One region of the Paenibacillus sp. WLX2291 genome, then DNA from elsewhere that is predicted to be linked to it. Evidence: predicted binding sites of a transcription regulator. Region 1 holds the regulator's gene; the other holds the start of a gene.
What was found. The regulator CtsR, encoded in region 1, represses protease genes until heat stress. The targets are predictions, from matches to a motif close to ATGGTCAATAAAGGTCAAACA.
Positions count from the first base shown of each region.

Region 2: clpP (ATP-dependent Clp endopeptidase proteolytic subunit ClpP) is a predicted target of CtsR. The motif match lies at 2,161-2,181, and genes of this name have one in related genera.

Region 1 is NZ_CP176755.1:717,724-721,152, forward strand. Features, by position in the region: gene ACDE64_RS02985 (metallophosphoesterase family protein) at 1-909, shown strand, start outside; gene ACDE64_RS02990 (CtsR family transcriptional regulator) at 1,236-1,694, shown strand; gene ACDE64_RS02995 (UvrB/UvrC motif-containing protein) at 1,723-2,247, shown strand; gene ACDE64_RS03000 (protein arginine kinase) at 2,261-3,334, shown strand; gene clpC (ATP-dependent protease ATP-binding subunit ClpC) at 3,354-3,429, shown strand, end outside.
Region 2 is NZ_CP176755.1:170,084-173,512, forward strand. Features, by position in the region: gene ACDE64_RS00755 (beta-galactosidase) at 1-1,285, shown strand, start outside; gene clpP (ATP-dependent Clp endopeptidase proteolytic subunit ClpP) at 1,449-2,045, opposite strand; tRNA gene ACDE64_RS00765 (tRNA-Arg) at 2,428-2,502, opposite strand; gene ACDE64_RS00770 (sugar-binding transcriptional regulator) at 2,748-3,429, shown strand, end outside.

The sequences.
Region 1 (3,429 bases):
TTGGAAATTATACATATTCAGGAAGAACCTTTGGAATGGATGTCTTACCTTTCACCGACTACGGGAAGTCAGTTTATTGAACATAAGCAATTGCCTATTTATAAAGGTACAATCAGAGGATTGTCGGAATCTGTGAAGGTACTTATCGTTACATCTGATTTACAGGGAATTGTCGAAGATATAGCAGGAAATTTGGTGCAAGATGAGAACGAGCGTTTAGTGAGGGGAATTCAGCCACGCCTTCTGGGGGAGGCATTACCGGAAATGTTAGAATTGTTATTGGAAATGGAGGTGCCGCACATTTCGAAACAACAGGTTATGATTCTGCTTTGCGGTGATCTGTATACAGATATATGGAAAAGGGGTTCTAGTGGCAGTCCGATTGCGGTTTGGCAAGCTTTTCAGCAAAAATTTGTGAATATTGCTGCCGTGTCGGGGAATCACGATATTTTTACAGATGAAGAGAAACGAGATTTGAACACCAGAGTTCAAGCGGCGTGGATGCTTCAGCCGCAACTGCACACTATATGTGGTTTACATGTCGCCGGGCTGGGTGGCATTACAGGTAGAGCAGATAAGCCCAATCGTATGTCAGAAGCCGATTTTTCAAAACAATTGAGTAGATTGCTGAAAAAGTCACCAGATGTATTGATGATGCATCAGGGACCAGATGATCCACTCAATAGTCGATCAGGACATGCAGGTGTACGAATGGAAGTGGAGAAATCTGATCCTGTATTATTGTGCTGCGGACATGTAGGTTGGGATACACACAAAGCACAAGAACACTATACTCGCTTACAAAATGGAACCCAGGTACTGAATGCAGACGGAAAAGTATTTATACTAATTGCTGAACATGAACATGAACATGAACATGAACATGAACATGAACATGAACAAGGATAAAGAAGGTTTGAACATGAGTGAAAATAAATAGACAGCTATGCTTTGAAACGTAGCTTATATACCATAACTGTTCTGCTCTTGGCAAAACGGGATTTTATGGTATAATACTATAAAGTCAAAGAAAGTCAAAGTCAGCGCACGCATACAGCAATGTATTATTCACGAAATGGATGTGATCCTGCCAAGAAACGTTGTTTTCACTTATTACGGGGATTATACAATATGTTCGTTTCTGACCATAAAAGATATGGTTAAGTGTTGTTTATGCAGACTTTGATATTAACATTGGCGAATTCATGTTTTAACTATACATGGAGGAGGATACAATGCGTAATATCTCCGACATTATCGAACAATATTTGAAACGCATGCTTCAGGAAGGTGAAGGTGCATTGGAGATCCAGCGTAATGATCTGGCTGATCAGTTTTCCTGCGTACCGTCGCAGATCAACTATGTAATCAGTACACGTTTTACGCTGGAAAAGGGCTATCTGGTGGAAAGTAAACGAGGTGGCGGTGGATATATCCGTATTCGCCGGATCGAACTTCCATCACACTCTACTATTCATACGCATATTCATGAAAGTATTGGTCAGGCGATGAGCCAGACGGCAGCGGAAGGATTGATCTATCAGCTGTTTGAGGCGCGTCTAATCTCCAAGCGCGAAGCTGAAATGATGCGTGCTGTGGTGTGCAGGGATGTGATTTCACTCAATCTTCCCTATCGGGATGAAGTCCGTGCACGAATGATGAAGGCCATGCTGATCTCATTGCTTGGGTCTTGATCATAGGGAAGAAGGGAGGCATAGCAATATGATTTGTCAGGAATGCCAGCAACGGCCGGCTACCCTTCATTTTACCAAGATCGTAAATGGCGAGAAAACTGAATTCCACATTTGCGAACACTGTGCCCGTGAAAAAGGGGAGTTGATTCCAGGCACTTCTGGAGGATTTTCCATTCATAATCTGTTATCTGGACTGATGGATTTTGATTCCAGTAATAAAGCAAAAGCGGCAGGAACACCTGCTCAACAGCTGCAATGTCCAGAATGTGGCATGACGTATGCTCAGTTCCGCAAGCTAGGACGTTTTGGATGCAGTTCTTGCTATCCTACGTTTGACCGTCAGCTTGATCCGTTACTGAAACGCGTGCATGGCAGTACCGCTCATGCGGGCAAGCTGCCTGAGCGTGTTGGAGGGCAGATTAAGGCAAGACGTCAGGTGCATGAGCTGCGTCATGAGTTGCAGCAGCGTATCGCTGAAGAAGAATTTGAACAGGCTGCCCAGTTGCGCGATCAGATTCGTGAGCTGGAAAAGCAAATTTCACAGGAGTCGTAAGGAGGAATGACGTATGCCGGGTCTCCGTTTTACTGAAAAGCCTTTGAGCGAATGGATGCAAAAGGGCGGAGATTATTCGGATGTTGTCATCAGTAGCAGGGTGCGTATCGCCCGAAATCTGGTGCATCAGCCATTCCCGATTGTGTCTTCCGTTGAACAGGCGGAGCAGGTACGCCAGCAGCTCACAGCTGCGCTGGAGGATGAAGGTGTACAAGCGCTTGGACCGTTCGAGCCGATCGTCCTAAACGAGCTGAATGATGTCGACAAGGAAGTGCTGATGGAGAAGCATTTGATCAGTCCTAGTTTGATCAATGATTCCAAAGCAGGTGCGGTACTGTTAACAGATGATGAGGCGGTCAGCATTATGCTGAACGAGGAAGATCATCTGCGCATTCAGTGTCTGTACCCAGGCTTTCAATTACAGGAGGCATGGCAACGGGCGTCACAGATCGATGATGCTTTTGAAAAGGTCGTCGATTATGCGTTTGATGATCGACGTGGTTATCTGACCAGCTGCCCAACCAATCTGGGAACAGGCTTACGCGCATCGGTTATGCTTCATCTGCCAGCGCTGGCGATTCTCAATCAGGTTGGTCGTATTTTATCGGCGGTATCGCAGGTAGGCTTGGCGATTCGTGGATTGTACGGCGAAGGCAGTGAAGCGATCGGGAATATCTTTCAAATTTCTAACCAGATTACACTTGGATTGTCTGAGGATGAGATTATCGACAATCTGCGCAGTGTAGTCATGCAGATTATTGAATATGAACAGCATGCACGCAGTCGGCTGTTAACTGAATCTAAGCTGCGTATTACGGATCGCATTATGCGCTCTTATGGCATTTTGTCTTATGCAACGATGATGGATGCCAAAGAAGCATTTCAGCGAATCTCCGATGTGCGGCTTGGCGTGGATCTCGGATTGATTGATCAAGCATCGGTCGTTCAAATGAACGAATTACTGATTATGACACAACCGGGTTTCCTTCAGAAAACGTTCGGTGTTAAAATGGGATCAGGAGAACGCGATATGTACAGGGCGCAGCTGATCCGCGATACATTGGGTAATGTACATGTAGAAGACTAAACCGTGGAGGTGCTTCAATATGATGTTTGGCAGATTTACGGAGCGAGCGCAAAAAGTCCTAGCATTGGCTCAGGAGGAAGCGGTTCGTCTCGGTC
Region 2 (3,429 bases), 550 kb from region 1:
TGCCTATCTGGAACATATTCGCGATGCGCTAATTGAGCGCGGAGTAGATGTTCTATTATTCACATCGGATGGACCGGAGCACGAATTACTCACTGCGGGTCATGTGGACGGTACACTGATGACCGTTAATTTTGGTTCCCAGCCAGAGCAGGCATTTCACAAATTGCGTCAGCATCAGCCGGGGCAGCCAGTGATGTGCATGGAATACTGGAACGGGTGGTTTGACCACTGGGGAGAAGAGCATCATATACGGGATGCAGGCAATGTAGGTGACGAATTGCTTCGTATGCTGCAAGATGGGGCATCCGTTAACTTTTATATGTTTCGTGGGGGAACCAATTTTGGCTTTTACAATGGGGCGAATCATATTCAGACGTATGAGCCGACCATTACGAGCTATGACTATAATGCTTTGCTGAGTGAATCCGGGCAGCTTACGGAAAAATATCATATTGTACGTGACGTGCTGCATACGTATCGCGGGCTGACTCCGCCACCGTTACCAGAACCGATCAAGTCCTATGGATACGGTGAGTTGGAGCTGACTGAGAGTGTAGGATTGTTCAGTGTGCTGGATATACTTTGCCCTAATCCGGTGTACTCGCCGTATCCATTGACGATGGAGGAGCTGGGACAGAGCTACGGATTTGTACTGTATACGACAACGGTGTCTGGTCCACTGCCCAATACGGAGCTGCATATTCAACATGTGCGCGATCGGGCGCAGGTGTATATCGATGGACGATATGCCGGAGTCATTGATCGCTCTGATCCAGATGCACAGTCATTACAACTGGATATTGATGCGCAAGGAGCCAGACTGAGCATTCTGGTGGAAAATATGGGGCGCATTAACTACGGTCCCCATCTGCTGGATCGCAAAGGTATTACCGAAGGCGTGCGGCTAGGCAATCAGTTTCTGCATGAATGGGTGATCTATTCGCTGGATGGAAAATTACCAGAGGGAGCGGAATATACTTCGATATCCTCACCCAATACACTAGGTGTCATGCTGGAAGCGGAAGGCGAGAAGCCAGCCTTTTACCGGACGACGTTTGAAGTGTCGCAGCGCCGGGATACATTTGTGGATATGAAAGGCTGGCAAAAAGGCATCGTCTACATCAATGGATTCAATCTGGGACGATACTGGAATAGGGGACCACAGCGAACGCTGTATATTCCCGCACCGCTATTAGTAGAAGGCACCAATGAGTTGATCGTATTGGAGCTACACGGCTCACATCGTCATCGTGTGATGTTAACCGACGAACCGCTATTAGGTTAACCTGATGTATGAACACGACAATATTGAGGTAGAGCAGGATAGAGCGAGTTAGGAATGTTATAGCCTATAGCTAACAACGATAAGCTCATGAGACTGTACGAAATACGAAAAAAGCTGCAATGGCATGATGCCGTTGCAGCTTTTTGTATGTCCATTTAGCGTATTACACGCCTTGTGGAGGAGTTTTCTCAATGACTTTATCGATCAGACCATATTCAGCAGCATCCGCAGCAGTCATGAAATAGTCACGGTCAGTATCGCGTTCGATACGTTCCAGTGGTTGACCAGTACGATCCGCCAGAATTTGGTTCAGCTTATCGCGCATTTTCAGAATGCGACGCGCACGGATCTCGATGTCCGTTGCTTGACCTTGAGCACCACCGAGTGGTTGGTGAATCATGACCTCACTGTTTGGCAACGCGAAACGTTTACCTTTTGCACCTGCATTCAGCAGGAATGCGCCCATACTTGCAGCCATGCCGACACAGATGGTGGACACGTCCGCTTTGATGAATTGCATTGTATCATAAATTGCCATGCCCGCCGTAATCGAACCGCCTGGGCTATTAATGTACAGATGAATATCTTTTTCTGGGTCTTCGGCTTCCAGGAACAGCATTTGTGCAATAATCGCGTTTGCCACCACATCATTCACTTCAGAACCGAGGAATATGATACGGTCTTTCAACAAACGGGAATAGATATCATAGGCGCGTTCACCGCGGCTGCTCTGTTCAACGACCATTGGGATATAACTCACTAGAAACCCTCCTTAAAATTACGATCATCGTAAATGTTATGAATATAGTGGAATCATAGTCCAAACAATATAAATAATCAATTGTTCTTACCACATTATAGGCCAGTTCAAACTTAAAGTCAAAGAAAGTCAAACTATTGACTGCAAAACTGCCTAATTTGCTGGAAAATGGGTTAATGAAGAAAAGGGCAGCGTTGCAATGTGCTCCTTTTTCCATGGAATGACTGCCATCAACCGCATAGCAGTGTTGTTTTACTAGAAGAATATACAAAAATAACCAGCATCAGCTGGTTAGCAATTCTTTCTATCATCATAATACAGGGTTAACAATTGTTTGTTATAACAGGATAGGAACGAAATATGTATAGTGCTTGAGAGAGAATGGCGCGCCCGCCAAGAATCGAACTTGGATCTCAGGCTTCGGAGGCCTACGTCATATCCATTGGACCACGGGCGCAAATAAAACAACAGCAAGAATGATTATAGAATAGATAGGTTTAAAAAGCAAGCAATCACCCTGTGAAAACTGTAACGTAAACCTGCCATAAATAGTTGTGCAGTAGACTTGATTCCGAGTCGGAAATTGGTTAATATAGTAGTGGGACTTAAAAAGTTATGCCGGGACATTTTGAGTCCATACACCCAACCTGGTTGAAATGAACCAGATTACACTGAGCGAGATAAGTTGCAGGAGTGGAAAGCATGCGAAAATTACTTGAAATACAGAAGCAGCTTCTGCCCGATCTCACCGACGTACTCAAAAAGCGATATGCCATTTTGCATCAGGTCATGCTGACGGGATTGGTCGGACGAAGAGCACTTGCATCGTCTCTGGGCATGACGGAGCGCGTACTGCGCGCCGAAACTGATCTGCTCAAGTCCCAGGGATTACTGGATATTGAGAGTACCGGAATGAAAGTCAGTGAAGCAGGCAGACAACTGCTTGACGAACTGGAACCGATTATGGAAGAATTGCTTGGACTGTCTGCACTGGAGGAACGCATTCGCGATGCCTACGGTTTGCAGCAGGTTGTCATTGTGCCCGGAGATTGCGATGCATCTGCAAGTACGAAGCAGCATCTCGGGCGTGCAGGCGCAAAAGCACTGCTCAGTGTGATGCGAGAAGACGATATTGTAGCAGTTACCGGCGGTTTTACACTGGCTGAAGTTGCTGAGCAACTCAGTCCAACCTTGCCAGCACCGCTCAAACAAGCTTGGTTCGTTCCGGCAAGAGGCGGACTTGGCGAAAATATGGAATACCAGGCGAACTCCATCGTATCGACGATGGCGAAGCGGGTTGGCGCGCAGTACCGGCTACTGCATGTGCCCGATCTGCTACGCAGGGACGCCTATGAATTACTGTACGAGGATGAGAATGTACGTG